3 regions of the Exiguobacterium sp. s46 genome follow, and region 3 is predicted to be linked to each of the others. Evidence: riboswitches for the same ligand, from Rfam matches in the RefSeq annotation. Region 3 holds a riboswitch; each other region holds the start of a gene.
The links. Region 3 has a riboswitch for S-adenosylmethionine ahead of KNQ08_RS11170 (alpha/beta hydrolase). Riboswitches for the same ligand answer to the same signal wherever they lie in the genome.
Positions count from the first base shown of each region.

Region 1: it holds a riboswitch for S-adenosylmethionine, as region 3 does, so the genes downstream of both, KNQ08_RS09255 (methionine ABC transporter ATP-binding protein) here and KNQ08_RS11170 (alpha/beta hydrolase) in region 3, are expected to answer to the same signal.
Region 2: it holds a riboswitch for S-adenosylmethionine, as region 3 does, so the genes downstream of both, KNQ08_RS13690 (LLM class flavin-dependent oxidoreductase) here and KNQ08_RS11170 (alpha/beta hydrolase) in region 3, are expected to answer to the same signal.

Region 1 covers NZ_JACSMY010000001.1:1,767,619-1,777,637, forward strand. The annotation lists gene sufD (Fe-S cluster assembly protein SufD) at 1-398, opposite strand, end outside; gene sufC (Fe-S cluster assembly ATPase SufC) at 417-1,202, opposite strand; gene KNQ08_RS09240 (MDR family MFS transporter) at 1,336-2,586, opposite strand; gene KNQ08_RS09245 (MetQ/NlpA family ABC transporter substrate-binding protein) at 2,666-3,499, opposite strand; gene KNQ08_RS09250 (methionine ABC transporter permease) at 3,532-4,197, opposite strand; gene KNQ08_RS09255 (methionine ABC transporter ATP-binding protein) at 4,194-5,216, opposite strand; SAM riboswitch class I at 5,295-5,399, opposite strand; gene KNQ08_RS09260 (bifunctional cystathionine gamma-lyase/homocysteine desulfhydrase) at 5,457-6,623, opposite strand; gene KNQ08_RS09265 (PLP-dependent cysteine synthase family protein) at 6,616-7,539, opposite strand; gene KNQ08_RS09270 (S-ribosylhomocysteine lyase) at 7,536-8,000, opposite strand; gene KNQ08_RS09275 (class I SAM-dependent methyltransferase) at 8,004-8,642, opposite strand; gene KNQ08_RS09280 (thioredoxin family protein) at 9,182-9,463, opposite strand; gene gcvH (glycine cleavage system protein GcvH) at 9,562-9,945, opposite strand; gene KNQ08_RS09290 (arsenate reductase family protein) at 10,010-10,019, opposite strand, start outside.
Region 2 covers NZ_JACSMY010000003.1:89,209-99,227, reverse strand. The annotation lists gene tnpB (IS200/IS605 family element RNA-guided endonuclease TnpB) at 1-23, opposite strand, end outside; partial or broken gene tnpA (IS200/IS605 family transposase) at 40-465, opposite strand; gene KNQ08_RS13700 (SRPBCC family protein) at 601-1,068, opposite strand; gene KNQ08_RS13695 (ATP-grasp domain-containing protein) at 1,145-2,092, opposite strand; gene KNQ08_RS13690 (LLM class flavin-dependent oxidoreductase) at 2,089-3,147, opposite strand; SAM riboswitch class I at 3,222-3,324, opposite strand; gene KNQ08_RS13685 (DUF975 family protein) at 3,438-4,076, opposite strand; gene KNQ08_RS13680 (DUF2325 domain-containing protein) at 4,140-5,408, opposite strand; gene KNQ08_RS13675 (DUF817 domain-containing protein) at 5,484-6,281, opposite strand; gene KNQ08_RS13670 (YczE/YyaS/YitT family protein) at 6,434-7,099, shown strand; gene KNQ08_RS13665 (MarR family winged helix-turn-helix transcriptional regulator) at 7,254-7,709, shown strand; gene KNQ08_RS13660 (nitroreductase family protein) at 7,711-8,346, shown strand; gene KNQ08_RS13655 (nitroreductase family protein) at 8,398-9,033, shown strand; gene KNQ08_RS13650 (NAD(P)/FAD-dependent oxidoreductase) at 9,110-10,019, shown strand, end outside.
Region 3 covers NZ_JACSMY010000001.1:2,167,790-2,177,808, forward strand. The annotation lists gene KNQ08_RS11160 (methionine ABC transporter permease) at 1-171, opposite strand, end outside; gene KNQ08_RS11165 (methionine ABC transporter ATP-binding protein) at 161-1,189, opposite strand; SAM riboswitch class I at 1,276-1,379, opposite strand; SAM riboswitch class I at 1,629-1,730, shown strand; gene KNQ08_RS11170 (alpha/beta hydrolase) at 1,798-2,556, shown strand; gene KNQ08_RS11175 (thymidine kinase) at 2,629-3,243, opposite strand; gene KNQ08_RS11180 (DedA family protein) at 3,427-4,077, shown strand; gene KNQ08_RS11185 (type B 50S ribosomal protein L31) at 4,114-4,359, opposite strand; gene rho (transcription termination factor Rho) at 4,451-5,824, opposite strand; gene KNQ08_RS11195 (C40 family peptidase) at 6,180-6,857, shown strand; gene KNQ08_RS11200 (SDR family NAD(P)-dependent oxidoreductase) at 6,929-7,696, shown strand; gene glpX (class II fructose-bisphosphatase) at 7,970-8,935, opposite strand; gene murA (UDP-N-acetylglucosamine 1-carboxyvinyltransferase) at 8,968-10,019, opposite strand, start outside.

The sequences.
Region 1 (10,019 bases), 400 kb from region 3:
TCGTTAACTTGAACACCTTCCGTCATGAAGTACTTCTCGACGAGTTCTGGGTGTTGTTTTAATGCGTCTTCGAGCGTCGTGAAGATGACGCCGTTCGCCGCTTCACTGTTTTGCGCGTGGACGAGTTGTCCGTTACGCGTGACGAGCATGTGATCACGGTTTTCGCCGATCAATGCTTCGATATCTGAAGAAAGACCAGTGACGGTTTCGAGTTCCGTCGTACCTTCTGTGAAGTTCCAGCCTTCGATCTTGATTTTTTCTACTTTTGGCAATGCGAGCGTTGGGGCAAGATCAAGCGCGTCTTGACGCTTTGCGACCATCCAAGATGGTTCCCCTAAGCGAGTCGCACGTTCTGCCACTGCCTCGCGATTTACTGCAAGATTCAGTTCTACAGTCATCATGCTTCCTCCCTCGTCTTACGCTTTTGTTTCGATTTCGACGTCTTCGATGCCGAGTTCTTTTTTAACCCAGTCATAACCTTCTGCTTCGAGACGGTGTGCGAGTTCTTTGCCACCAGACATGACGATTTTTCCGCCCATCATGATGTGGATGAAGTCTGGCTCGATATAGTTCAAGAGACGTTGGTAGTGCGTGATGATCAAGCAGCCGAATTCAGGTGAACGCATTTCGTTGACACCTTTTGCGACGACTTTCAATGCATCGATATCAAGACCTGAATCGATTTCATCAAGAATCGCGATCGCTGGTTTAAGCATCATCATCTGAAGAATTTCGTTACGTTTCTTTTCTCCACCTGAGAAACCTTCGTTGAGGTAACGGTGTGCCATTTCTGAAGGCATCTCGAGAAGACCCATTTGTGAATCAAGCTCACGGATGAACTTCATGAGTGAGATTTCATCGCCTTCTTCACGACGCGAGTTGATCGCTGAACGAAGGAAGTCTGAGTTCGTGACACCACTGATTTCGCTTGGGTACTGCATTGCGAGGAACATACCCGCTTGTGCGCGCTCATCGACTTCCATGTCGAGGACGTCTTCGCCGTCGAGTGTGACTGAACCAGATGTCACTTCGTACGATGGGTGACCCATCAATGCTGATGCGAGTGTTGATTTACCTGTCCCGTTTGGTCCCATGACCGCGTGGATTTCCCCGCCTTTGATTTCCAAGTTGACGCCTTTCAAGATTTCCTTGCCGTCGATCGCGACGTGTAGATCTTCAATCTTCAAGTGTGAAGCCTTCATGTTAGAATCCCTCCATCTATTCATTTCGTGACTGACGATTCAGAACACGAGCGTTACTAATTTAGTATCATTCTAATCTTAAAGAAACATCGCGTATTATTCAAGCGTCATCGCTCGTTGATTTTTCTCAAAATCATGCGTTTTGTTGAGAATCATTCGAAAGTTTCACCGGTTCCTCGAGTTCCTCGATCGTCGAAGCCCGATGAATCCGTTGTGACAGTAAGAGCAGTGGTATTCCGAATAATGTCAAGCCCGCTAATATCCCGAAAATCGGTAACGGACGGTCCGCTCCATATAAACTTAACAAATGCCCTCCGGCGATCGGACCGATTGATTGTCCGATCGACGTCAAGCCCATCGCCCCGAAATAACTGCCCCGTAATTCTGGTTTGGCAAACCGATCGGTCAAGATGTCGGTCATCGTGAACATCATGACTTCCCCGCACGTGAAGATGAACATCGCGACGATCATCAACCAGATCGCGTTCGCATTTCCCATGACGAACAATCCGATCGCAACAGTCGCAATCCCGGTCGTGATCGAGACGAGTGGTGACGTCTTGACACCAAACTTCATGATCGGATATTGAACGATCAAGACGGTGATCGCATTGATCGTGATTAAGATCGCATAGAGTGTCTTCCCGCCTTCAAGGAGTGACGTCTCCGTCAAGAACTGTGGCAAGGTCGAGTTGAACTGGCTGTAGCCGAAGACCCCGAAGATGATACCGGCGAGTGCCAGCGTAAAGGCGATATCCGTCCGCAACAGACGAACCGTTGCTCCGAACGAGACCTTTTTCCCACCATGCGTCTCGGTGATCGGATGGCGTTTGAATAAGATACCGATCATCACCCCGTACACGATATAGACGAACGCCGTGATGTAAAACGTCGCGGACGTGTTCCCCGCACTCAGCAGTAAAGCGATTCCCGGTCCGATCGCTGCTGCGATGTTGATCATCGCGTAACGGATATTGAAGACGAACAATCGGTTCGCTTCGTCCGTCGTATCACTGATCAAGGCACGGGCGGATGGTTCAAAAATCGAGCGACAGACACCGTTCAAGGCACTAAGCGTAAAGAACGCCCAGAACGTCTCGACTTGTGCTAGCGCGATGAAGACGATCGCGAATCCGATCGTTCCGGCAAGCATCATCGCCCGGCGACCATACCGATCCGACAAGGTACCACCGATGAAGCTCATGACGAGACTGGCGATCGCTGAGATACTGAGGACCCAGCCGACATCGACCGGATCAAACTTCAGGACGGTCGTCATGTAGATGGCGAAGAACGGCATCGTGATGAACGTTCCGAGACGCGAGAAAAACGTCCCGAACAAGACCCCGAGTGTCAACGGATGCAGTTGACGAATGCGTTGCATATGATTCCCCCTAACCCCTGTTTCAGACATATGAAAAGCATCCTTCCATTATATAGGAAGGATGCCGGCTTCGGTGAACTTATTTGCTGACTGGAACGACAGCACCTTTGTACTTGTCGAGGATCCAATCTTGATTTTTCTTTTCGTGCAGAACGTCAAGAAGTGCTGTAACACGCTTGTCTTTTTCATCGCCATCACGTGTAACGATGATGTTGACGTATGGTGAAGACTCATCTTCTGAAGCGATCGCGTCTTTCAATGGGTTCAGACCGTTATCGATCGCATAGTTCGTGTTGATGAGGACGGCGTCGCCTTCATTGTTTTTGTAAGCTTGCGGAAGAAGTGATGCTTCGATGTTCGTTTTGAACTTGAGTTTCTTCGGGTTCTCCGCGATATCACCGAGTTGTGCATCTGTCGTTTTACCGTCTTTGAGTTTGATCAATCCTTCGTTTTGAAGGAACGTCAAGACACGACCGCGTTCCGCGACGTTTGAGCTCGTCAGGATCGTTGCACCGTTTGGTAACTTATCGAGTGACTTGTATTTCTTCGAGTAGATACCGAGTGGTTCAACGTGAACGCCACCTGCGTTCGCGAACTTATATGATTTGTTTTCTTTCTCTTGTTGCTCAAGATACGGTACGTGCTGGAAGTAGTTCGCATCGATTTCTTTCGCTGCGAGTGCTTTATTCGGAAGTACGTAATCTTGGAACTTCTGGATTTCAAGCTTGTAACCTTTTGCTTCGTATTCTTTTTTAACGTGCTCAAGAATCTCAGCGTGCGGTACGTTTGATGCACCAACGACGAGTGTTTTGTCGTCGCTACCTGATCCTGATGATTTTTCGCCACATGCAGCAAGGCTGATTGCTAAAACGGATACAGCGGCAGTACCTACGAATTTTTTCCAAACTTTCATGAATGATTCCTCCAATATGATTAAGTTTTGAATTAACGTTTATCGATTGCTCGGATCAGCAAGTCACCAATGATTTGGATGACGAAGACGATCGCTAAGATTAAGAGTGTCGCAATGACGATGACATCGTTTTGAGAACGCTGGAATCCTTCGATGAAGGCCATGTCCCCAAGTCCACCTCCGCCGACTACTCCGGCCATTGCCGTATAACCGACAAGTGAGACGAGTGTGACCGTGATACCAGAAACGATGGCAGGCAACGCTTCCGGGATTAAGACTTTATAGATGATTTGAAACTTCGTCGCCCCCATCGATTCAGCTGCCTCGATGACACCTTTATCGACTTCGCGTAACGCGAGTTCAACCATCCGACCGTAAAATGGTGCAGCACCGAAAATCAGTGCCGGTAATGCTGCCGTTGGTCCGAGGAACGAACCGACGATCGCTGTCGTAAATGGAATCAATAAGATCAGTAAGATGATGAACGGAATCGAACGGAAGACGTTGACGATCAAGCTCAACACTGAATAGAACGCCCGATTCTTGAACAATAACTCTTCGTTTGTCGCATACAATAGTAAACCAATGATCAAACCGAGAACGAATGTCGAAACCCCAGCGATTGCCGTCATATAGACGGTACTGCCTGTCGCTTCCCACACCATGTCCCAATCTAGGTTGTCAAAGAATGAAATCATCGGTGATCCACCTCCACTTCAACATCACTGGCTTGAAGCTTCGTGATGACCGCTTGTGTTGCTTCTGTTTCCCCGATCAACTGAATGAACAGTGTACCGAGTGCCCATTCCTGTGATTGACCGACGTTTCCGCCGATGATGTTGAACAGGACCGGTGAATCCTTCATGACTTCCGCGAGGATCGGGCTTTCCGCTGTCGATCCGACGAACGTCAACTGAACGATTTTTCCGGTTGGGTACCGTTCGCGTAGTTTCGCGAACGTCAACTCGTTTTCCGAAGGCGACGTCAATTGTTTGACGAACTCCTTCGTCATCGCTTGCTTCGGATGACGGAAGACTTCTGCGACCGGTCCTTGCTCGACGATTTTACCGGCTTCCATGACGGCGACCCGGTGACAGATTTTTTGAATGACGTGCATCTCGTGTGTGATCAAGACGATCGTCAGTTTCAGTTTTTCATTGATGTCGACGAGTAACTCAAGGATTGAATCCGTCGTCTTCGGATCGAGTGCACTTGTTGCCTCGTCACATAAGAGAACGTCCGGGTTCGATGCCAGTGCCCGAGCGATACCGACACGTTGTTTTTGACCACCCGATAATTGTGACGGATAGGCTTTTTCGCGTCCGTCCAAACCAACGAGTTGGATCAGTTCCGCGACCCGTTCCTTGCGGTGTGCTTTCGGGAAGCCACCGAGCTCGAGTGGGAACATGATGTTCTCTTCAACCGTCCGTGACCATAGTAAGTTGAAGTGCTGAAAGACCATCGAGACATTCTTACGGACGCCTCGTAATTCTTTTGGTTTCAGTGATGTCATCTCAACACCATCGATTTGGATCGAACCACTCGTTGGTGCTTCGAGCATATTCAGTAATCGGATCAGGGTCGATTTCCCTGCTCCGGAATAACCGATTATTCCAAAAATTTCACCGCGCTCGATTGTCAGATCGACATTCGCGACGGCTTCGACCGCTCCGCGCTTTGAGCGATAAATCTTTCCTACGTCTTGTAAACGAATCACAACTGTCCCTCCTAAAATAAAAAAAGTGCGCGCGTTTTAGAGCAAACGCGCGCACTTTTCAGTACACAAAACCATTTGCTCTCATCTCCCAGACTTTTGTCTGCTGGAATTAGCACCACTTCGGATTAGATCCGCGGTTGCCGGGTTTCATCGGGCCAGTCCCTCCACCACTCTCGATAAGAGTTTCGGTATTAAGTTTGTAGAATATATTCTGAATATTAGCAGGGGTTATTTTTGTTGTCAAACAGTTTTTTCAGAAACTTTTTCGAGGAACGTGAAAGCACGTGTTAAGTCTTCTTTCAAATCTTCTGCGTCTTCAAGTCCAACTGAAATCCGAACGAGACCGTCCGTGATGCCGAGTTCTGCCCGACGTTCTGCTGGGATCGACGCGTGCGTCATCCGTGCCGGAACGGAAATCAGACTCTCGACGGCACCAAGACTTTCAGCAAGTGTGAAGAAGTGTGTCGCCTCGACGAGTTTTTCTGCGTTCGCTGCTGAACCGACATCAAAGCTGATCATCCCACCAAATCCAGTCGCTTGTTTCGCTTGGATGTCGTGACCAGGATGCGATGCAAGTCCCGGGTAGAAGATGTTTGAGACGATGTCTTGCGCTTGTAGGAACGCAACGAGATCATGTGCTGTCTCTTCGATCGCATCCATCCGGATACCGAGTGTACGAAGACCACGGACGAGCAAGAAGCTGTCTTGCGGTCCAAGTACGCCGCCTGTCGAGTTTTGGATGAAGTGCAGCTCTTCGCCGAGCGCATCATCTTTGACGACGACAAGTCCAGCGACGACGTCCGAGTGTCCGCCGATGTATTTTGTTGCACTGTGCAAGACGATGTCTGCACCGAGTGCGAGTGGTTGTTGATGATACGGTGTCGCGAACGTGTTGTCGACGACGAGTTTAAGATCGTGACGCTTGGCGATCGTTGCGATTGCTGCGATGTCCGTAACTTTCAACAAAGGGTTCGTCGGTGTTTCGACGTAGACGATCTTCGTGTTGTCTTGGATCGCTGCTTCCGTCGCCGCAAGGTCCGTCGTATCGACGAATGTCACTTCGATGTTGAACTTCGGTAAGACGCGTTGCATCAAGCGGAACGTACCACCGTAGACGTCATCCGTCATGACGATGTGGTCGCCAGACTCAAGCAAGTGGAAGACGGCATGGATCGCTGCCATCCCAGAACCGAACGCAAAACCACGTGCGCCACCTTCGAGATCCGCAATCAATCGTTCGATGCTCGTCCGTGTTGGGTTCGCTGTCCGTGAATATTCATATCCGTCCTTGAGTTGACCGATTTTATCCTGCTTGTATGTGCTTGTTTGATAGATCGGAGGTGTGACGGCTCCTGTTGCCCGGTCGACACCTGTTCCTCCATGAATCAATGCTGTCTTCTTACGCATGAGTTTCGTCCACCTTTTCAAAGATTTGTTGGCTCAAGTAGCGTTCGGCACTGTCTGCGAAGACGGTGACGATCGTACTGCCGGGGTGACGCTTTGCGATATCAAGCGCAGCAACGAGCGCTGCACCTGCTGAACTACCAACGAGTAATCCTTCGCGAGCAGCGAGTGTATGAACCGCGTCAAATGCATCGCGGTCAGAAATCGTATGAATCTCGTCGACGAGTTCACGCGGAACGAGACTTGGCCATTTTGCTGTTCCAATGCCTTCTGTCTTATGCGGACCGGCTGGACCACCATTTAAGACGGAGCCTTCCGGTTCGACGATTGCTGCTTTTGTACCGAGACGTTGTTTTAAGAAGTCCGCTGTTCCGGCGAACGTACCACCTGAACCACAACCGGCAACGAACCAGTCGATGTGCGGCAAGTCCGCAATCAGCTCAGGACCGAGTGTCCGCTGATACGTGACTGGGTTCTCTTCGTTTTCAAATTGTAACGGAACGTAACTGTTCGGAATTTCCTGACCGAGTTCTTTTGCCCGGTCGATAGCCCCTTGCATATCGAGTTCAGTCGGCGTGTTGACGACGGTTGCGCCGAGTGCCCGCATCAACGTCTGCTTTTCCTGACTGAATTTTTCCGGAACGACACAGATGACTTTGAGATCGTATTTTTTAGCGGCGAGCGCCAAGCCGATGCCGGTATTCCCGGCTGTCGGCTCGATGATCGTACCGCCTGGTGTCACATGTCCGTTTTCGATTGCTGCATCAACGAGTTGAATGCCAAGGCGGTCTTTGACGCTGCCCCCAGGGTTCATCCATTCGAGCTTCGCCAAAATGCGCGTACCAGCAGGCAAATCGAATGAAGTGATCTCGTAGAGTGGTGTGTTTCCGACGAGGTCGCGGACGTTGTTCGCGATCATCCGAAGACGATGTCCCATTCATCACGACCGGCAAGCATTTTCTCGGCATAGTGCTTCGCTCCTTTGAGGTCATGTGCGCTCGCAAATCCACATTGGACTTCGTTTTGCGCTGGAATCTCTTCTGCTGCGAGGACGTCTTTCAACGTCTTCTCAACGAGTTCGCTCATTTTTTCGACCGAGTCGAAGTTCATCATCGCCATGTAAAAACCTGTTTGGCATCCCATCGGCGAGACATCGATGACATCATCCGAGTAGTTGCGGATGTTTTCAGCAAGTAAGTGCTCGAGTGTATGCATCGCACGCATCGGCATTTGCTCAACGTTTGGTTGCGTGAAACGGATATCGTATTTGACGACTTGGTCGACTTTACCTTCTTTATAACCTGCGACGCGGATATAAGGTGCTTTGACTTTCGTATGATCCAGGTTAAAGCTTTCGACGTTCATTTTTTGAAGTGCCATGATTTATTCCCCCATTTTCTCGGCTTCTACGAGCCAGACGAAGTGATTGTATTGTATAAATTTAACAGTGAATCCCCGTGATGTAAACAATTCTTCCATGACTGGAATCAACGGGTAAAACTCGCGTTCGAGATCTTCCGCTAACGCATCAAACCCTTGAGCACGTGCTTCACGAATCGTTTGCAGGCGTGCCTCTTCTGAAACGAACATCGTATCCGCGTAGACGATTTTTCCGTCTGCCGGTAAATGTGATGCCATCAGTTCGATTGCTTCTCCCTTTTCCTCATCTGTTAAATGATGAAACGCATACGTCGAAACAAAACTGCTTACTTCCTTCGCTTCGAACGAGAGGAAGTGACCGTCCTGTACAGCAAGCGACGGAATCTTTTCCGTCAGGATTGCCCGCATCTCCGGACTTGGTTCGACGGCGAGTACGGCGTCGTGACGTGCCAGAAGACGTTGTGTCAGGTTCCCTGTGCCTGCTCCGAATTCAATGACCGGCGACTGCGCTTTATCCGCTACTGTATCCAAAATCTCATCGTATCGACGAAAAACCTCTTTATACTCCGGATCATGTCCGGTTACTGTCTCGTCATACGTTGATGCCCATTCTGTGAAAACATCCATAAAACGTACTGTCATGCCTTGTCGTCCTCCATCTCACCAGTTAATTCCGAGTAATCGGATATGAATTAAAGTAATTTTCCTTATTCGCATTGTAGCAAGGAGATTCTATCCTGGCAAGCGACCGGCTCGAAAAACTTCCAGAAAACAAAAAAAAGGCGTTGCCGGCGAACCGACAACACGAATAATGTGGTTAGAAATGCTACGAAGGAAAACCCAGCTCCATTCGGAATTGTTCGCTCTTCCGCGTGGAGGACGGCGCCTGTTCGACATGATCGCCAGCTTACGTTCACTTCCTGATCGGTCCTTTCGATCCACCACCCGTTCATTGCACCGCTTCGTCTTTGGGGGACGACTTAAGGGGAAACAATACACCGGCTTAGGATGGGAGAAAGGGTTCAGGACTTGAATCGTATTGAACGATCATCTCTGCTAGACTTCCTATAATGCATTTCTAGAAGTTGTTATGAATATACCATTCATATTTCTGCGTTGTCAACGGATTATTGTAAATATTCCGACAATTTAACAAAAAGAAAAATCCAGTCGGACTTTTCTTACCGTTCTTGACAGAAAGCAAAGACGTTTTGAACGGACTGGAAAGCATAAAGTCGCTCTACGACTTGATTTTCTTCAATTCGCAACAACGCAGGAACACTCATGACACGGGCTTCTTCTAAGAAATCTGGAATGAAATTCCCGTTCGCCTTCTGAATCGATTGACCTGATTCCGTCGCTTCAACGATATCGAGCATACGTTCCGCAATGGCGCATGTCCCGCACATCGGTGCATAGACATACAATAGCCCGTTTTCTGGGACGGTCGTGACCTCTTGCATGACGGTCGCTCCTTTCTTCGTGGTATCTGTCGTCAGTATACAAAAAAAAGTGAGCGGACGAAACGCAAGCGCCTCGTTCACTCTCTTTTCGTTAAGTATTACTCGTTGATCATCGATTTGTACGCCGCAGCGTCCATCAATGCCTCGACTTGTGAAGCATCTTCGATTTCGATGTCAACCATCCAAGCGCCTTCGAATGGTGACTCGTTGACGAGTTCTGGGGAATCCGAAAGGTTTTCGTTGATGGCAACGACTTTACCAGAGATCGGTGCGTATAACTCCGAGACTGTCTTGACCGACTCGACTGAACCGAATGGCTCGTTTGCTGAGATCGTATCTCCGACTTCAGGCAATTCGACGAAGACGATATCCCCGAGTTCGTGTTGCGCGAAATCCGTGATTCCGATGCGCGCCTTGTTTCCTGATACTTCGACCCATTCATGTTCTTCCGAATAGCGTAAGTTGTCTTTTACTTGACTCATTTCCGATTCCCCCTGTGGACTAATTTGGACTAACGTGTTCAGTATACCAAAATCGACTCTGAACTTAATACCAT
Region 2 (10,019 bases), on a different contig from region 3:
CGAAACTTGTACGCCTTCAGCAAGGAAATCACTCCTCTCCTTTTTTTCGATGTAGTGTCTGATGACATCGATCGTCGCATTTCCGGTCCTCACTAGACAATAACTTCGGGACCAAAACATTTCTTTTCAAAGTTGTGTTTTGACATGTGGAAAATCGTGGTTGATCAATCGACTGCTGGTACTCTTATAAGCGTTCAGAAACTTGGACATTTCCGCGTTTGGGTGCGCTTTAAACAACACATCGATATAATCGTTGTCATGGTTCCACTCGATCAGTGTAATACGATATGACGTGCCTATTCGTTCGAACATCTGTCTCGCAAACGTCGAGATGGCGTCATCAATCACTTGTCTCCTGTATTTCACTACGAGGATAAGATCGTAATTCAGAAGAAAGACTGAATGCTTATCTGTGTTAAATTTTGTTTGTGTATCAATTCCTTTTATTGGTTGCACTGATTTCATCAAATGATTATAGTCTTATCGAAACGGGTGATTCATCTCCTACCTACGCTACACTTAGAGGTGGGAGTATTCTCGCCTGATTTTGATAAATCGTATACGAAGCGACAGGATACAAAAACGCGGGAATCCGTTTTTTCATGCGTTATTCTTCTTTTGTTTCGCCGCTTCTTCTTCGACACGTTGCAACAGCCCATGAACGATTTTCTCATTCTCTCGCTCTCCTCCAAGCGACAACAGACTCTTTCCAACAAAGTTCGCTCCCTCATTTTTTCCCGTATAGATCAACAGACAACGGTCATGGTCGATCGGTTTAAGTGTAAACGTCATCTCGATCTTGAATATTTTAGCCAATGTGAATCCAATCGTATTTTGTTTGAAGTCAGGCTCGTTCGTATAGGCTAAATCGGTCACGATATAGGTTTCAAGTCGATTACCCTGCATGTATGTTTGACGATACGTCGAACCGACGACACCCGGTTTTCGTTCAATCACCTCGTGCTGGACGACGTTTGGAATCAAACGCTGCAATCGCGTGTGATCAAACAAGTGCCATGCTTCCTCAATCGGAATATCGAGCTGTCGTTCTTCTCTCCACGTAATCATAGATCCGCCCCCTTTTCTATACAAATACCCTGTCATCCGGTCTTGTAACGTCCGGTGACAGGGCGAGAGCAGATTCTTATTTTACTGTGCTTGTTTCAAGGGCTGCACCGAGGAACTTCGCTAGTTCGAGCATACCGTAGCGTCCTGCAGCTGCCTCGGCATCCGAATTATAGTTCGTATTCGTATTGACGTCATACGTATAGATCGTACCTGACGCATCCTTAATGAACTCGATGCCTGCGACCGCGATTTGGTTCGCTTGGAGGAATGCTTCATACTTTTGGATGATCGGGTCATCGAAGCCTTCAACGATTTGGAACTTCATCGGTGTTTGCGGTGCTTCTTCACCGACTGGGCAGAACAAGTCGTCGATCACGCATGCATCCGCTGGGCAAAGCTCGAACCCTTCTGATGTATCGACTCGAACCGCGTAGACGAACTTTCCACCTACGAACTCACAACGTGTGATGTACGGTTCTGGTGCTTGAATATACTCTTGAATCAACGTGATGCCATCGACTGGTTCGTCGAATGTCGGACCGTCGAGATAAGCTTCAAGTGCTTCAATCGAGTGGAACAGCTGGACGCCGAGACCTTTTCCGGCACGGTTGTGTTTCGTGATGAATGACGAAACACCGATTTCTTTTGCTGCTTGTACGATTTGATCACGTCCGACGGCAGCCGTCGTCTTCGGTACACGAATCCCAGCCTTCCGCAACGCCGTATATTGATTGACTTTGCTGACTTCAAGACGGAGCGCACGCGTTCCGTTAAAGACGGTCCGGTCATGCTCTTCTAACCAAGCGAGGACCCCTTCCGTCAACTCCGGCGCGTAACGATGTCCCCGCGTATGCGAAGAAGCACTCATCCGGCTGTAAAAGACGCCTTCTGGCGGCAGTTCATCCAGCGGAACGATTCCTTCATTCAAGTGCCACTGTTCATACGGTAATTCGAGTTCTTCGAGACGTTTGATGAGATGGTCCGTCCATTCTTGGTTTTCGTGGAGAATATGAATTTTTGTCATGATTGTTGACCTACCTTTCGTTTCGCTTCGACCAGTGGCATTACGTCACGAGCAAAGCGTTCCATTTCTTCAAGTTGTGGTGAGAATTGTAACAAAAGTAACGTGACACCGACGGCTTCGAACGCTAGAATCCGTTCAGCGATTTGTTCTGGTGTCCCGATTAAATTCGGACGTAGACCACGGTTCGAGACAGAATAATCGTTCCGCTCGACCTGTTGCTCCAGTTGCGATTTACTAATGAAATCCTGATAACCGGCATAACCGGCGCTGTCTTCCTTGACGTCCGTGATCCGTTGCCATTCAAGAAGTGCTTCTTCTTCCGTATCCCGACAAATGATGTAGGCAGCAAGACCGAAGCTTTCGAGCGGCTTTTGTCCCGTCGCTTCCCGGCGTACTTTCATGTCGTCGATTTTATGGGCTACTTCTTCAACAGTGCCCCCGTGCATGACATAAGCGTCACAGTGTTCGACGATCGTTCGCTTTCCAGCTTCACTCTCTCCACCAGCGTAGAGCTTGATGCCTGGACGCTGGACTGGCTTCGGATGGAGTTCTGCTTGCTCGATCGTGTAGTGATGACCGGAGAAGCTATACGGTGACGCATCTGCCCACAGTCCCTTCATGACCGTGACGAACTCTTCCGTCCGAGCATAGCGTTCATCGTGCGCTGTGAAGATACCGTTGTATTGTTTCGCTTCCTCTGCCCACCACGCTGAAACGACGTTGAGCGTAAAGCGTCCACCACTCAACTGATCGATGTTTGCCGCCATCTTCGCCGTCGTCGCTGGATTATGGAACCCGGGACGAACCGCTGTCATGATCTCAAGGCGTTCTGTCGTTGCAGCAATCGCTGCTGCCGTCGTCCATGCCTCAAGACTCGGTTCCTTAATGCCTTTGATATCATTCAAGTTCAATTCCGCAATCAACGTCGTCGAGAACCCGATTCGTTCTGCTGTTTGTGCGACTTGTTTCGCATAATCGAAGGTCGGTGGCATCTGTTCATCCTCGACGTTACGTAACCATCCCCCAAAAATCGGTAACCAAAAACCATACTCCACTCCATCGTCCCCCTTATCATAAAAAAACGCTCTTTTCGAAGTTCGAAAAGAGCGACGGTATCTTGTCCTGTCCGCTCTTATCTTCGGAAGGTATCCCTTCCTGGAAGTAGCACCTTCCGCCGTAGCGGGGTTGCTGAAGTGTCTTCGGGCCAGTCCCTCGACTTCTCTAGATAAGATGTGTTGCATTCATCGTACAAAATTCACTGAACTAAAGCAACCATTAAACCGTCTTTTCCAATCGGAATTATTTCACGCATAAAAAAATCCCGACGTCGTGTCGGGATTCGGTATTAATATGGTGCGACGAAATCTGATGTTGGCTCTGGCGCTTGTTCACCACGCACACGATCATAGAATTTTGCCATTGTGACGCTGAAGTATGGTCCAACCCATAAGACAGCAAGACCAAGTGTAACGATCACGAGTAATGCCCAACCAATGAATGATAGGAAGAGTAAGAATGCTTCCATTTTATGACCATCCATGAGTTGACGTGAACGTGTGATGGCCTCGAAGATACCGACCGATGGTTCATCTCGAAGGATGTAGAACGTCAACAGGTAAGAGAACGACTTGATGATCCCTGGAATGATCAAGAGTAATGTCCATAAGAATAAGAAGACCGCTTGCACAATCGAGACGCCGATGACTTTGCCGAAGATTTTATACGGCTCGAACAAATCAGCTACTTTGACTTCTTCATTGCGTGCGAACGACATCGCGACCCACGTCCAACCCGCTGCGATTGGGATCAATAAAATCGAAAGAATGATACTGACCGCACTCATCGCATTTAGATCTTCGTTAGGATCTGGTCCGATGAACGTCGGAACGCTCTGGATGATAGAAAACAGTACGAACATGAGGATGGCAAATCCCCAACGACCGCTGAGCGACTCCTTCGCTGCTTTTTTTAATTGAGATGACATGAGTAAGGTCCTCCTTGAAAAATAAGTTCTCACCTTACTTTACGGTCGAATTCTTCTAATGTTTCACTCTTTTTTCAATAATTTCCCGTCTCGTTGCTGGTTGAGCCAAGCACGCTCAAGTTGTCGTTCACACGCCGTGTATAACGATCGTCGACCGTCGAGCCGTTCCATCGCGAATGGAATACCATGCTTTTTTGCCTGCGCGATGACATGTGCACTCGCTGCATGAGAAACGCGACTCGTCACGACGACGATCGCGTCCGTCTTTTTGGCGAGACAGGCAATCTTTTTCGCGGACTGTGCGTCCCCTGCAAGATGAATCAATTCGATTCCCGTCGGCGCAAAGAACTCGCGATAGACAGCGGTCTGTTGTTCATTTCCGACGATGACGAGACGCATTCCTGTGAAGCGCGTGAAATCAAGTGGTGTCTTATCAACGAAATCCATCAATTGTCCAGGTACGGCTGTCGTCACGATCGGTTCAATCGTTCGCTCTTTTGGCATACGGACGCGACGCTGTGCTTTTTTAGCTTTCGGAACCGGTTGTCGTTTCATTTTTCGTGCATACCGATTTGACTTTTTCGTTGTCACAGACGTCTTCACTACCGGTTGCTCTACCTCTGATGGGCGGTTAGATGATGCGTTGACGATCGGCTCTTTATACGTGAATGGATGCTTCCAAGCAATCGTCAGTGTATCCTTCCGTTCCCGCCACATGACGAGATCGACGAGTTGACCTGCTTCTAGTCGGAAATAGCGCATGTCTTCTACCGGAACGACATAATAGAACGATCTGCCCGACTCATCTTGCAGTGGACCATTCACCGTTTCCTCAATGATTCCATGCGCCTTGACGATTGCTTGTTCAAACACGACACGTTCTGGATTCTCTCTCATTCGCTCCGTCGAGACGACGGCTTCGATACGGCATATCGTTTTTTGATCATCCTGACGATCGACACGGACACGGACTTCCATGCCGTGCTCGAGATTCCAATCGCGGACGTCTCGTTCAGAAATATGACTGCCCGACCATTCTAGTAAAGTACCACCTTTTAACCCCCGCTGAAACGTATAGGCATAACGTTGCTTGCGTACTGGCTCGATCGGTACTTGCGGTGGCATGACGATAGTCTGTTTCTCTAACTCCATCACTTCATCGATGACCGGTGTTTCTTGAACGTCGCGCGGTGCATAATACGCTGACATTTTGACCCATTCATCGATTCCGTTCACTTCGTCGAGCCAGAGTTGCCAATCTTCATACTGCTCCACGACCGCTAATTTCATCTGTACCAATTCAGTTGCTCGTTCCAACACCTGTTGCATCATCCGTAACCACTTCCTTTGCGTTTTTTTCACTATAGCAACGAAAAAACGCGGAAGTAGTGCAAAAAAATAGCCTGGTCATTTTTTTGTTTGGGTACGTTGTTGAATTTCCACAGCCGGATCCTGACGCTTGTATTTCGCGACGATGACGATCAAAACCGTGATGATCACAAGCAGGAACCAAGAAGACAATTTTCCAAGATCAACGACTGCCCAGCCTCCTTCCTGATGCGGATAGACCCAGCCTTTAAAGAACGTTACGATGTTCTCCGCGATCCAAATGAAAAAGGCAATCAGTAAAAAGGACAGGACGAGCGGCATCCGGTAAATCGTCTGCTCGATCGTAAAATGAACCCATGACTTATAGAAAACGAGGACGACGAGAACCATCAATAGACAGCGTGCATCGAAGATCCAGTGGTGGGTGAAGAAGTTGAGATAGACGAGACTACCGACGCTGATCGCAAGCCACGGGGGAGGAAATGCTATGAATCGTAAATGAAATCGCCGAAAAGCCTGGCAGACATAACTCGCGACGCTTGCGTACATGAATCCTGCATACAATGGAACACCAGCCACTTTCGTCAAAGCGTCTTCCGGATAACTCCAAGACCCGACGTTCACTTTGAACAGTTCAAGTACTAGACCGATGACGTGAAACAATAAGATCAGTTTGAATTCCTCCATCGTTTCATACCGCGTGACGAGTAAGACGATTTGGACGAGAATACACCATAGCAACAGGAGATCATATCGAGCAACCGGTTCAGTAGGAAGATAACGTGAAAGAGCAAGCGCTGCGAAAATCATCACGGGAAAGACGCAACAGATGGCTTCTATATATGTAAAACGAATCAGGTGCCGGATCGCTTTCATTCGGTCATCTCCTTTTTTCTTCAGTATACGTGTCTCAATCCTCCTTCCCCTCCTTCTTAAGATGGAAAAAACGGAAAATTTCGTCTTTCTTCTTCCACTTTCCTCATGATACAGTTAACGAATCAATTATTTTAAGAAATGAGGTGCCAGACATGACGCGTCATCGCGCTTCCTGGTTGTTACGCGCTACGTTAAAGTGGGGACTCTTCCTGCTTGGTTTATTTTTACTCGCTCTTGGCTCATCGATGATGATCACGGCTGAACTCGGTGTCTCGACGTGGGATGTATTGCATCTTGGTCTCCAAAAGAAGACGCCACTATCCGTCGGAACGATCATCTTACTTGTTGGTCTATTACTCGTTTTCGTTAAGTACGCATTAGACCGCGTCACACCGCAAATCGGAACGCTCGTCAATGCAATTTTCGTCGGTGTCTTCATGAATCTTGTGCTTGGTTCTCATCTCTTACCTTCTTTTGAGTCGATTTGGTTGAATACACTCTGGCTGATTTTCGGTATCTTCATCATTGGGATGGGCGCTGGTCTGTATGTCGCTGTCGGATACGGGGCCGGTCCACGTGATGGGTTGACGCTGACACTTGCAGAGCGCTTCGGAACGTCAATTCGTCTGATGCGGACGATCATGGAAGTCACGGCATGCGGCATCGGTTGGTTGCTTGGGGGACCTGTTTTCTTCGGTACGATTCTCTCGATCTTCTTAATCGGACCGTTCCTGCAATTTTGGTTGTTCTATTTCCGCCGGATCATTGCAGCGATTGATGCAAAAGGAATTCCAGCGTCTGAACGCCAAATTAGCTAAGTCACCTGACTCGATATCATTCCGCGTGAATGATATCTTTTTTTATGTCAGAAGCAGATAAGTTGCGTCATCAAAATAAACACGTTATATTCGTTTACATATCAATCTTTGATACGTCAAAGGTTTCTTCGAACGAAGGGAAGGATGTGATGGATTGAGTATTTCCTGCACCGAAAAAGGACGTTTGATCTATGCACTCGTCTCCGTCAATAAGACGATTGCTCAAAAATTCGATCTCTGTACGGATGGTTTCAGTCAGACTCGAATGGACCTACTTGCTCAACTACAAGTCGATCAAACGATCAGTCAAAAAGAATTGCAAAAACGCGTCAATGTCGATCACGCGGCGGTGACCCGTCACCTCAAACACCTGGAATCGACAGGGATGATTGCTCGCGAGCGTTCAGCCGCTGACAATCGGGTGATTCTTGTTTCATTAACGGAACAAGGGGCGACGCGCATTGCACGATTACGCGAACAAAAAGATGAGTTCCTCGAGAACCTACTCGAAGGATTCTCTGCTGAAGAACAACGGACGTTAGCTGAGATGATTCAACGCATCGAAGCGAACGCCGACACATTACCTAAATTAAAAGAGGAGTCGATTTAATATGGCAACGCAAACTCAAACAGACTTCATGGAAATCGTCAAAGGACGCCGTTCGATCCGTAACTACGATACAGACGTGAAGATCTCAAAAGAAGAAATGACACAAATTCTTGAAGAAGCAACACTCGCACCTTCTTCTGTCAACATGCAACCATGGCGTTTCCTCGTCATCGATAGCGAAGAAGGCAAAGCAACGCTTGCACCACTCGCGAAATTCAACCAAGTCCAAGTCGAGACATCTTCTGCTGTCATCGCCGTCTTCGGTGACATGAACGCTGTTGATCAACTCGAGAACATCTACGATACAGCTGTCGCAAAAGGGCTCATGCCACAAGAAGTACGCGATCGCCAAGTACCAGCGATCCAAGGGATGTACAGCAGCGTATCAGCAAACGACTTGAAAGACAGCATCTTGATTGACTCGGGTCTCGTCTCGATGCAATTGATGCTCGTCGCTCGTGCACACGGTTATGATACAAACCCAATCGGTGGTTACGAGAAAGATCAAATCGCGGAAGCATTCGGTCTTGAAAAAGATCGTTATGTACCGGTCATGTTGCTATCGATCGGTAAAGCGGTGGACGCTGGATATCCATCAGTTCGCCTACCAATCAACGACATCGCAGACTGGAAATAAGTTTTTTACACTATAAAAAAAGAAAACACACACAAGGGAGATTGAATAATTATGACTACTCAAACAACAACGGACTTCATGGAAATCGTCAAAGGACGTCGCTCGATTCGTAACTACGACACGAACGTAAAAATTTCAAAAGAAGAAATGACACAAATCCTTGAAGAAGCAACACTTGCACCATCTTCAGTTAACATGCAACCATGGCGTTTCCTCGTCATCGATAGCGAAGAAGGTAAAGCGACACTCGCACCACTCGCAAAATTCAACCAAGTTCAAGTCGAGACATCTTCTGCTGTCATCGCTGTCTTCGGTGACATGAACGCGGTCGATAGCATCGAGACAATCTACGACATGGCTGTTGAAAAAGGTCTTATGCCACAAGAAGTACGTGATCGCCAAGTACCAGCCATCAAAGGTTTCTACCGTCCAGAAGACGTTGAAACATTACGTGATAGCATCTTGATTGACTCAGGTCTCGTTTCGATGCAATTGATGCTCGTTGCTCGTGCACACGGTTACGATACAAACCCAATCGGTGGTTACGAAAAAGATCAAATCGCAGAAGCATTCGGTCTTGAAAAAGAACGTTATCTTCCAGTCATGCTGCTTTCAATCGGTAAAGCAGTCGACGCAGGATACCCATCAGTTCGTCTACCAATCGCTGACATCGCAGAGTGGAAATAAGCGATCTCACCTAGTCCGGATTCCTTTCACAGGAATCCGGCTTTTTTGTATACTCAAAGAAAAGGAGGCGTCTGTGATGTATGATGTGACGATTATCGGAGCCGGTGTGGCAGGAATTTTCCTCGCCCATCAGCTCGTTGAAGATGGACAACGCGTCCTACTGCTCGATGCCGGAAAACCGATTCGCGAACGAACAGCAGAAGATGCGTATCTTGGATTCGCAGGGCTTGGCAAATCAGAAGGAAAGTTCAATTATGCGACGGGATTTGGCGGGGAACTCGTCTCAAAAATCGGTGAAGAGACGACACGACGACTGTTCGAAGAAGTCGATGATCTCTTATGTACATATGGTGGAGGTACAGTTGAGACCTATTCCACGTATTCCCCTACTGTAGCGTCTCGTGCCCGTCGCGCCGGTCTGCATACGGTCGAGACGACCGTCCGTCATTTAGGCACAGTACGGACCGCTGCCGTCTTCACGGCGTTTGAGGACGCCTTATTGCCACGACTCGATGCCCGGTTCGAAACGACCATCGAGCAGATCAAAAAATCAGAGCCGTTTACGATCAAAACAGCGGACGAGATCTTCGTCAGTCAACGAATTGTGTTCGCGACAGGTCGTTCAGGTGCAGACTTTACGTTGCAACAGTTAGCGACGCTTGGCGTCACCCCACAGCGGACCCGACTCGATCTCGGGGTGCGAATTGAGACGGATGAGGGACTATTTCGGACATTGTTACAGGAGACGTTCGAGACGAAGCTCGGTTACGACTCGCCTTACGGTCAAGCCGTCACCTATTGCATGAATCCACGCGGACGGATCATCCGCAAATATCAAGAAGGACTCGTCATGCCGGACGGTCAAAACGTCCACGAGACGGCAGACGGCTCGACAAACCTGAACTTTACACTATTTCTCCCGCGTTATTTTTCGACGCTAACGAAAGCGAATGCGTATGCCGCACGCATCATTGGCGGAATCAACC
Region 3 (10,019 bases):
ACTGTTGAAGAACGTGAACAGCGGGACATTTTCAAGCAATGCTCCTTTTCGCGTGACGACAAGCAGGATCCCGAGTGGTAAGCCGATCAATGTCGAGAATAAGAGCGAAACGGATACCATCGTCATCGTCTGTAAAAATGCTGTCCAGATATCACTGTAATTAACTAGCATGGGCAAGTACCTCCTCGACCGTCACCTGTGCCTGATCGATGTAGTGTAACGCTCGTTTTACTTCAGCCGGCTCACCGATCAGTTCAACGAGCAGAGTGCCAAACGGTGTCTCCTGCAACTCCGTGATGCTACCGTGCAAGATGTTGACATCGACGTCAAAGCGTTTCGCAACTTGCGATAAGAGCGGCTGCCCGGTGTGATGTCCGAGGAAATGAATCTTATAGATCGGATGTGCATTCCGGGACTCGATCAACTGGCGAATCGATGCTGGAATCTCGTCGTGCATGACGGAGCGAACGAAGTTTTTCGCTGTCTCGGTCTTTGGATTCGAAAAGACATCGAAGACCGTTCCTGACTCGATCAACTTTCCAGCTTCGATGACGGCGACCCGGTCACAAATTTCACGAATGACGCCCATCTCGTGGGTGATCAAGAGAATCGTGATCCCGTACTCGGCATTGATCCGTTTTAATAACTGGAGAATATGATGTGTCGTTTGGGGATCGAGTGCTGACGTCGCTTCGTCACATAAGAGGACGGAAGGTTGCGTCGCGAGTGCCCGGGCGATACCAACGCGCTGTTTCTGCCCACCCGACAATTGATCCGGATAATGATCCGCCTTGTCCGCGAGATCGACGAATTCGAGTAACTCCGTCACCCGGCGGCGAATTTCGTCTTTCTTGACGCCTGCGAGAACGAGTGGTTTCGCGACATTCGTAAAGACCGTGTTCGCATTCAATAGATTGAAGTGCTGAAAGATCATCCCGATCCGTTGTTTTGCTTGGCGCAATTTTTTCGGAGACAGTTGCGTTAAATCTTCTCCATCGACCGTCACCGTTCCTGACGTCGGTCGTTCTAATAGATTGACACAGCGGAGCAGTGAACTTTTTCCGGCACCGCTAAAGCCGATGACACCAAAGATTTCGCCTTTTTCGATCGTCAGGTCGACACCGTCGAGCGCTGCGATCGTCTGATCTTTCGTGACGTACGTTTTCTTGACTTGATGAAATGCGATCATTCCGTTTTCCCCCTTCATTCAACAAAAAAGGTCCCTTCTTGAGAAACAAGAAGAGACCTGGATCCGCACAGTGGCAGAATCCACTCTACTCATCTCTCAGACATCTGTCTGATGGAATTGGCACAGTGCTCATAATGAGTCTGTTGCCGAGGTTTCGTAGGGCCAGTCCCTCCACCTCTCTGGATAAGTATTGCGGTATGAAATTCGTATGTGTGTTGTTGCGTTGTTGCTTATGTCGTAAAACTAATTTTTACATTACGGGTCGAAACTTTAAAAGTCAACCAACTTTGCAAAAATAATCCATTTGGCGCATATCGATGGATGAACAAGTTATGAGTTAGCTTACTCAACGGATCATGATTCGTCAAGAAAGATTTGACAAGTCATTTTTGGTCGTGCTACCATCGCTTCAATGATTATTCCGACAATTCCAATATGATATTTATCAAGAGTGAACGAGAGACCTGGCTCTATGACTTCACGGCAACCTGCAATCTGTAAGGTGCTCCGACCAGCAAAGCGCGGCTTTGGATGATACGGTGAAAAACTCGTGGGCGTCCAAGCAGTGACGTCGACGAGTTTTTTTCATGAATGGAGGAAAAATAGTAATGATGAACTATCCTGTATTGACTGGTGCTGAAGCGTTTTATTTTCAAGGTGGATCGATCGGCATTCTAATCTGTCATGGTTTTAACGCCACTCCGCAAAGTGTCCGGGACGTCGGTGAGGCATTCGCTGTTGAAGGTTTTACCGTCTATGCCCCGCGCTTACGTGGACATGGAACGAACGTCCGCGAGTTTGAACAATCGACTGCTCGATGTTGGAAGCAAAGCCTGCAAGACGGCTATGAACGTTTACAAGAAACATGCGATCAAGTCTTCGTCATCGGTCAATCGATGGGTGCGACGCTTGCACTGTCGCTCGCCGCTGACGGCATTCCGTTTGCCGGCATCATTACGATCAATGCTGCTCTTTCCGTTCCTTCTTACGAAGCACTTTCGTTCGAGGACGGTCCAGAGTATTTACCAGAAGGGGCACCGGACATCAAACGGTCTGCTTTCGAAATCATCTATGACCTCGTTCCAAGTCGTTGTGCGTTCGAACTCGTCCGTCTGATGGATGAGACGAAAGGACGCCTCGGATCGATCCTTCTGCCGACATTAATTCTCTACTCGGCGACCGATCACGTCGTCCCGCCGTCGAGCTCGGATTATCTGCATCAGCACATCGGAACGAATGATAAACGAAGCTACTGTTTACTGAACTCGTACCACGTCGCGACCCTCGATCATGATCAGGATTTGATCGTTCGTGAGACGATCCGTTTTATCGAACGCTCAAGCCGGTTCTCACAGGAAACGGGATAATAAAAAAACAGCTATTCACTTAGAAGCGAATAGCTGTTACATCAAAGGACGACCGCGACCGGTTCGTCTTTTTTAATTTTCTTGGTGCTGCACCGATTGGAGCGGCTTCGGTTTTCCAGGCACCTCATGGCAATGGCGGCACCGTGGCTCATATGATTCTGAAGCGCCAACTAGGATGATCGGATCATCGTAGTTCGCTGGTTTTCCATCAATCAACCGTTGTGTCCGGGAAGCCGGATCACCACATGAAAGACAGATGGCTTGCAGCTTCGTTACGAATTCTGCGCGCGCCAGTAATTCCGGCATCTTGCCGAATGGCTCTGCCCGGAAATCTTGATCAAGGCCTGCACAAATGACGCGTTTTCCGTCTTGTGCAAGTGCTTCGATGACTTGTACGATCTCATCATCAAAGAATTGAACTTCATCGATTCCGACGATTTGTGTTTCCTCTGCTACTGCTGCGTAGAGATCACGACTCGTCGCCATCGGAATCGCCACGACGGAGTTGCCGATATGAGAGACGACATGCTCTTCATGGTACCGGTCGTCGATTGCCGGCTTGAATACTTGAACGGGCAGTTTGCCGTACTGCGCCCGTCTGACACGACGAATCAACTCTTCCGATTTCCCGGAAAACATACTGCCACAAATTACTTCGATCCAGCCGTACTGATTTATTACATGCATCATCGTCCGACACCGTCCTCTAAAAATAGTCACTTTAACGAGTATAGCCCGAAACGGTATCGAGAAAAAGGGTTGACTTCCGGAAATCAAAATTCATTTTTTCTTTACCTAGAATTTTTGTCCTTTCATTCCAACCGTCCCCTATTTCCTGTACACTGAAGAAGAAGACTCTCACGAAAGAAGGTGTCCCCGATTCATCATCTCTTACATGACATCCTGCACCAATATGGTGCCCTTGGTCTCTCCGTCCTTCTCGCAGGTGGTATCGTGGGATTGCCGGTTCCTGATGAGACCCTGCTCGTCCTGTCCGGTTTTTGGATGCATCAAGGCAATCTACCACTCGTCGGTACGATTCTCGCCGCTTACGCCGGCAGTTGTATCGGGATGACGATCAGCTATTTACTCGGATTAAAACTCGGTATGCCACTACTACACCGCGTCGGACCGAAAATGCGTATCTCAGAAAAACATATTCTTTCCGCTGAAGCCGGATTTCGTCGTTACGGAAAATCGGTCTTGATCATCGGTTACTACATACCTGGTCTCCGCCAGCTCTCTGCCTTTTTTGCAGGTGTCTCGAAAATGCCGTTTCGCGTGTTTGCGAGTTATGCGTATACAGGTGCGTTGATTTGGATCAGCGTGTTCTTAGGCGCCGGCTACTTCGTCGGTCGTCACCTCTCGTTCCACAAAGTCATGGACTATATCTTGGCACATCCGGAAGTCATGCCGTATTTAATCGGGATTGCCGGTGGAATCGCCTTCTCCTTCGTCTTGAAGACGTATCTCGCGTATCGTTCACAATTCAGTCTATACAAAAACAGCCTGCTTCCATAATGGAGGCAGGCTGTTTTTTTAAGAACCGACAAGTGATTACTTGCGGCCGTATTTTTTGTTGAAGCGATCGACACGACCATCTGCCGCGTTGAACTTTTGACGACCTGTGTAGAATGGGTGCGAGTCTGAAGACACATCCACACGGATGAGTGGGTACTCGTTACCATCTTCCCAAGTGATCGTTTCGTTCGAAGAACGAGTAGAACCGCTTAAGAATTTGTACTCAGTCGTTGAATCCATAAATACTACTTTGTTGTAGTTAGGGTGAATTCCTTGTTTCATGGTTGATTTCTCTCCTTCCGCCCTGGTTCATTTGCTGAGCCAGAGTAAGTTACCTTCCTATACTAAACGATTTTTTTGCGCGTCGCAATAGTTATTTTTCAGTCGTCGTTTCCTTCTTGACGGTACGCGGTTTTGCCGGTGCGCGTCGGACCGCCTTCTTCTTTTCCTTCTCAAGTTCGACGAAAAATTCCTCATTATTTTTCGTATCGCGAATCTTCCGTAGGAACGTATCAACGAATTCGTTCGACTCGTTCATCGTCCGACGAATCGTCCAAAGCGCATCGAGTTGCTCTTTCGGAAGCAACAGTTCTTCCTTCCGTGTACCGGACTTCCGAATGTCGATCGCTGGGAAAATCCGACGCTCTGACAACTTACGATCAAGATGCAACTCCATGTTACCAGTCCCTTTGAATTCCTCATAGATGACGTCATCCATGCGCGATCCTGTCTCAACGAGAGCTGTCGCAAGAATCGTTAAACTACCACCGTGTTCGATGTTTCGAGCTGCCCCAAAGAACCGTTTTGGCTTATGGAACGCAGCCGGGTCAATTCCCCCTGAGAGCGTCCGACCGCTTTGCGGTACCGTTAAGTTATAGGCCCGTGTTAGACGTGTGATCGAATCCATCAAGATGACGACATCCTTCTTGTGTTCGACGAGTCGCATCGCCCGCTCGAGGACAAGCTCAGAAATCCGGACGTGGTTGTCTGGTGTTTCGTCAAACGTCGAGCTGACAACGTCTGCTCCCGGAACCGAGCGCTCAATATCTGTTACTTCCTCAGGTCGCTCATCAATCAAGAGAATGATCAGTTCGACATCAGGATGATTCTCCTGAATCGAATTTGCGATTTCTTTGAGGAGTGATGTCTTCCCTGCTTTTGGTGGTGCGACGATCAAACCACGTTGACCAAACCCAACCGGTGCGATCATATCCATGACACGAACGGATAGATGGCGTGGTTCTGTCTCAAGTCGCATTAGACGATCCGGATAGATCGGTGTCAGTGCCGGGAAGAATAGACGGTTACGGGCTGTATCCGGTGCTTCACCGTTGACGGCTTCCACGCTAAGTAATCCTTGGAACCGTTCGTTTTCCTTCGGCGGACGGACTTTACCTGTGACGACATCACCATTACGTAGATTAAAGCGTCGGATTTGAGATGCTGCGATATAAATATCTTCAGAGGATTGGGAATAATTGATAGGACGAAGGAAGCCAAAGCCACCATCGTTTTGCATTTGTGGATTGCCAGGGATGACTTCGAGTACCCCTTCGAGGAAATAAAGACCAGTCGATTCAGCCTGTGCTTTTAAAATCTTGAACATCAACTCGCGTTTACGGGCTTCCCGGTATTGTGGGACATTCTTCGTCTTTGCGATTTCATAGAGTTCTTTTAATGTCAGTTGGCTCAATTGAGCCAGTGTATAGGAGCGTTCTGGTTTATCTTTTTTATCAGTTGTTGGCATGTTCTTCACCTATTCTTTATAAATTCAACTGCATTCAGCATACTTCCATACATACATCAGGAGGTATGTAATTTTATTCGTGAACTAAAGGTATCATATTTTTTTTAATTCGTCGTCAACAATCCTCTGCGTTTCTTACTTTGTAATATTCAAGGATATTATTTCAGTTATGTTACAAAAGCATCTGTTTTGTCTTCTAACTGAAAAAACGTTTTCAAGTGTGCTCGTGCTAAGATATTCCTGCAGACAAAATTCTTACACAGTTGTAAGGTAGACTGCTTAATCACACACTTAATGATTTCATCATATAACTTACGGACGCAACACACTACATTTAAACGGAGGAATTCTTAACATGAAACGTTTTCTAGCATCGATCGCGACGGCAGCCTTAGTGGTTTCAGGTTTTACATCAGTGGGTACAGGTAAAGTTGAAGCAGCGACAGTCACGAAAGTCAAGATCACGGACAACGGTCTTCGTGTTCGGACAGCACCTTCTACGAAAGCAAGCATCGTCGGGAAAGTCAACGCTGGTCAAGTCTTTACATACAAAGGCAAATCAGGCAGCTGGACAAAAATCTCATACGGCGGTAAAACACGCTATGTCTACTCACAGTACACAAAGACATACAAATCATCTTCTAGCGCTAAAAAATCAACGAGCTCTTCTTCTAAACGGACGAAAATCCTGAGCGAAGCAGCAAAACATAAAGGTACACCTTATGTATGGGGCGGAACGACGACTCGTGGATTCGACTGCTCTGGTTTCACAAGCTACGTGTACAAGAAAGCGGCTGGTAAAACATTGCCACGTACGTCTTCTTCACAATATTCTTCTTCTAAGAAAGTCAGTGTTTCAAAAGTACAACCAGGAGATCTTGTCTTCTTCTCACACGGTAGCGGCATTCAGCACGTTGGGATCGCAACAAGCAAGTCAAGCATGGTCAACTCAGAAACAGGTGGCGTTAAATACTCAAGCTTCAAATCAGGGTACTGGGGTTCACGCCTTGTCGGCGCAGGATCTTACCTATAATTCATCATCTCAAAGCGGTTGAGCATTGGCTCGATCGCTTTTTTTCATCTCATTCATAAGGAGGAAATAGGATGCATGTCTTAATCACAGGTGCTTCAAGAGGTCTTGGTCGTGAATTCGCTTATCTGCATGCACGACAAGGGGATCACGTCCTGCTCGTCGGACGCGATGCGACAGCGCTCTTCGAAACGAAGTTCCATGTCGAGCGACTCGGGGGAACGGCAACCGTCTTTCCGTATGACTTAACGAAGCGGACGCATCGTCTGGCACTGTTTCGGGCAACGGAACACATTCCGGTCGACTGCGTCATCAACAATGCTGGAATCGGCGTTTTCGGTTCCTTCCTTGAGACCTCGTTTGAAGACGAGTCTCGAATGATTGCTTTAAACATCGAGGCATTGACGCATGTGACGAAGGTCTATGCCTCACGTATGAAGGCACGCGGAATCAAAGGACGTATCGTCCATCTCGCGTCAACGGCTGCATTTGAAGGCGGACCATGGCTGAGTGTCTATTACGCGACGAAAGCCTATGTCCTTCATTTCTCGGAAGGCTTGACAGAAGAGCTCGCAGAAGACGGGATTCAAGTCAGCGTTGTCTGTCCGGGTGCGACCCATACCGGTTTCGAATCGGCAGCAAATCTTGAACAGTCACGCTTGTTCTTGCGACCTGGTGTCATGGATGCTCCGACGGTTGCGCGCATCGCCTACCGCGGCTATATGAAGGGGAAAACGTTCATCGTTCCTGGCTTCGGGAATGCCTGGTATATCTTTTCGACGCGTTTTCTACCGCGTCGGTACGTCACCCGACAAGCAGGAGAAGTCCAGCGTCCGCGGTGATCGTCAAATAACGATTCATTTATCACTCAACGTTCATATCCTCACTTTCCTCAGGCGGGAGGTAAGCCGCGACATCTCGCAGCTTATGCGAAATGCCGGGTCTTCCCTTACCCTGACGGAAACGTTAGCACGTTTCCTTTTCCTGTAGGAGTTGAGGACGAACGTCTTGATTCCTAGAAACACATCAAAAAAGAGTTGGCATTCCGGAGATCATCCGCAACGCCAACTCTTTTTGTGTGGATTCAGACGTCCTGTTTGAGGAGTCGTCCTGTTTTACTTAATGACAAGCTTCGGTTTCTTCTTGAACGAGTGAATCCCCTCGACAAAACGAACCGTTCCTGATTTCGCACGCATGACGACAGAGTGTGTCTGACCGCCCTGCGCCGTGAACTGGACACCTTTCATCAATTCGCTGTCCGTGACGCCTGTCGCAGCAAAGATACAGTCGTCTCCTGCTACGAGATCGTCCATCATGAGGATCTTCGACGGATCTTCGATACCCATCTTCTTACAACGCTCGATCTCAGCATCGTCTGCCGGTAACAAGCGTCCTTGGAGTTCACCACCGAGACATTTCAAAGCAACGGCAGCAAGAACGCCTTCCGGTGCACCACCTGAACCGAGCAAGATATCAATCCCTGTATGCGGGAACGCCGTATTAATCGCACCAGCAACGTCACCGTCACCAATCAAGCGAATCCGTGCCCCTGTTGCCCGAATCCGTTGAATGATTTCTTCGTGACGTTCACGATCCAGGATCGAGACGACGACGTCTTCGATTTCTTTGTTCTTCGCCTTCGCGACTGCTGCGATGTTTTCTTCGATCGTCGCATCCAGACTGATGTGTCCTGCCGCTTCCGGACCAACCGCGATCTTATCCATGTACATGTCCGGTGCATGGAGTAAATCTCCTGCATCCGCGACCGCGAGGACAGCAAGTGCGCCCCATGTTCCTTTTGCGACGATGTTCGTTCCTTCAAGCGGATCGACGGCGACGTCGAGTCGTGGTCCATACCCATTTCCTAGCTTTTCTCCAATGTAAAGCATCGGTGCTTCATCCATCTCGCCTTCCCCGATGACGACGGTTCCTTTCATCGGAATCGTATCGAAGACGTCACGCATAGCGCTTGTTGCCGCATCATCCGCTTCGTTCTTCAATCCTTTTCCCATCCAACGCGCAGAGGCAAGCGCTGCTGCCTCCGTGACGCGTACAAGTTCCATTGATAGACTTCTCTCCATGTGTATGTCCCCTCTCCCTTGTTACAAATCGGTCAAATCGTTTCACGCCATACGAGGGCGCCTAGTTCCTTCAACTTCTGATCAAATCGTTCGTAACTCTGGTCAAGCACTTCTGCGTGGTGCAATGTCGTCTCCCCTGAAGCGAGAAGTCCCGCCAAGACAAGTGCTGCGCCACCGCGTGGGTCCGGTGCCTCGATTTCCGTACCAAGTAAGGTTTCTCCACCACGAATGATGATTGAGGCGTCTTCATGCGTGATTCGAGCATTCAAGCGTCGTAACTCCTGCACATGCCGGAAACGTTGCGGGTACAACTTATCGACGACGATACTCGCTCCCTTCGCTTGTAACAACGCTGCCGAGATGACAGGTTGTAGGTCGCTCGGGAATCCACCGTAGTGGAAGACACGAATATCGACCGGCTTCGCCTCCTGAAACGTCGCCGTGACGGAATCATCCGTTGCTTCGATCAACGCACCGTACCGTTCGAGTTTTTGGATGACGCTCTCGAGATGAAGCGGAATGACGTTATCGACGGTGACGCGTCCAAGTGCCGCCCCCATCGTCAAGAACGTTCCTGCCTCCATTCGGTCCGGAATCAAGGTATGCCGGCAACCACTTAGTTGCGATACGCCCTTGATTCGAATCTCGTCCGTTCCTGCCCCTTTGACGCTTGCCCCCATGTTCGTCAACATCGTACTGACGTCGATGACTTCTGGATCATAGGCAGCGTTTTCGATGACAGTCGTTCCTTCAGCGAAGACAGCGACGAGTAACGCACTGATCGTCGCTCCGAAAGACGGGAGATCGAGGTAAATCCGGTTGCCGACGAGACGATCGACGCGCATGTAATGGACGCCTTGCTCGTTACGTACAGAAACACCGAGACGCTCTAGTGCTTTGATGTGTAAATCGATCGGTCGTGGTCCGATGGCATAACCTCCAGGCAGACCGACGACTCCTTGTTTGAATCTGGCTGCCAGAACGCTCATGAGGTAGATCGATCCGCGTAACTTGCGCGTCTCCGCACCAGTCAACGGCATCGATTCGACCCGACTTGGATCAATCGTCACCATATCGCCTTGAC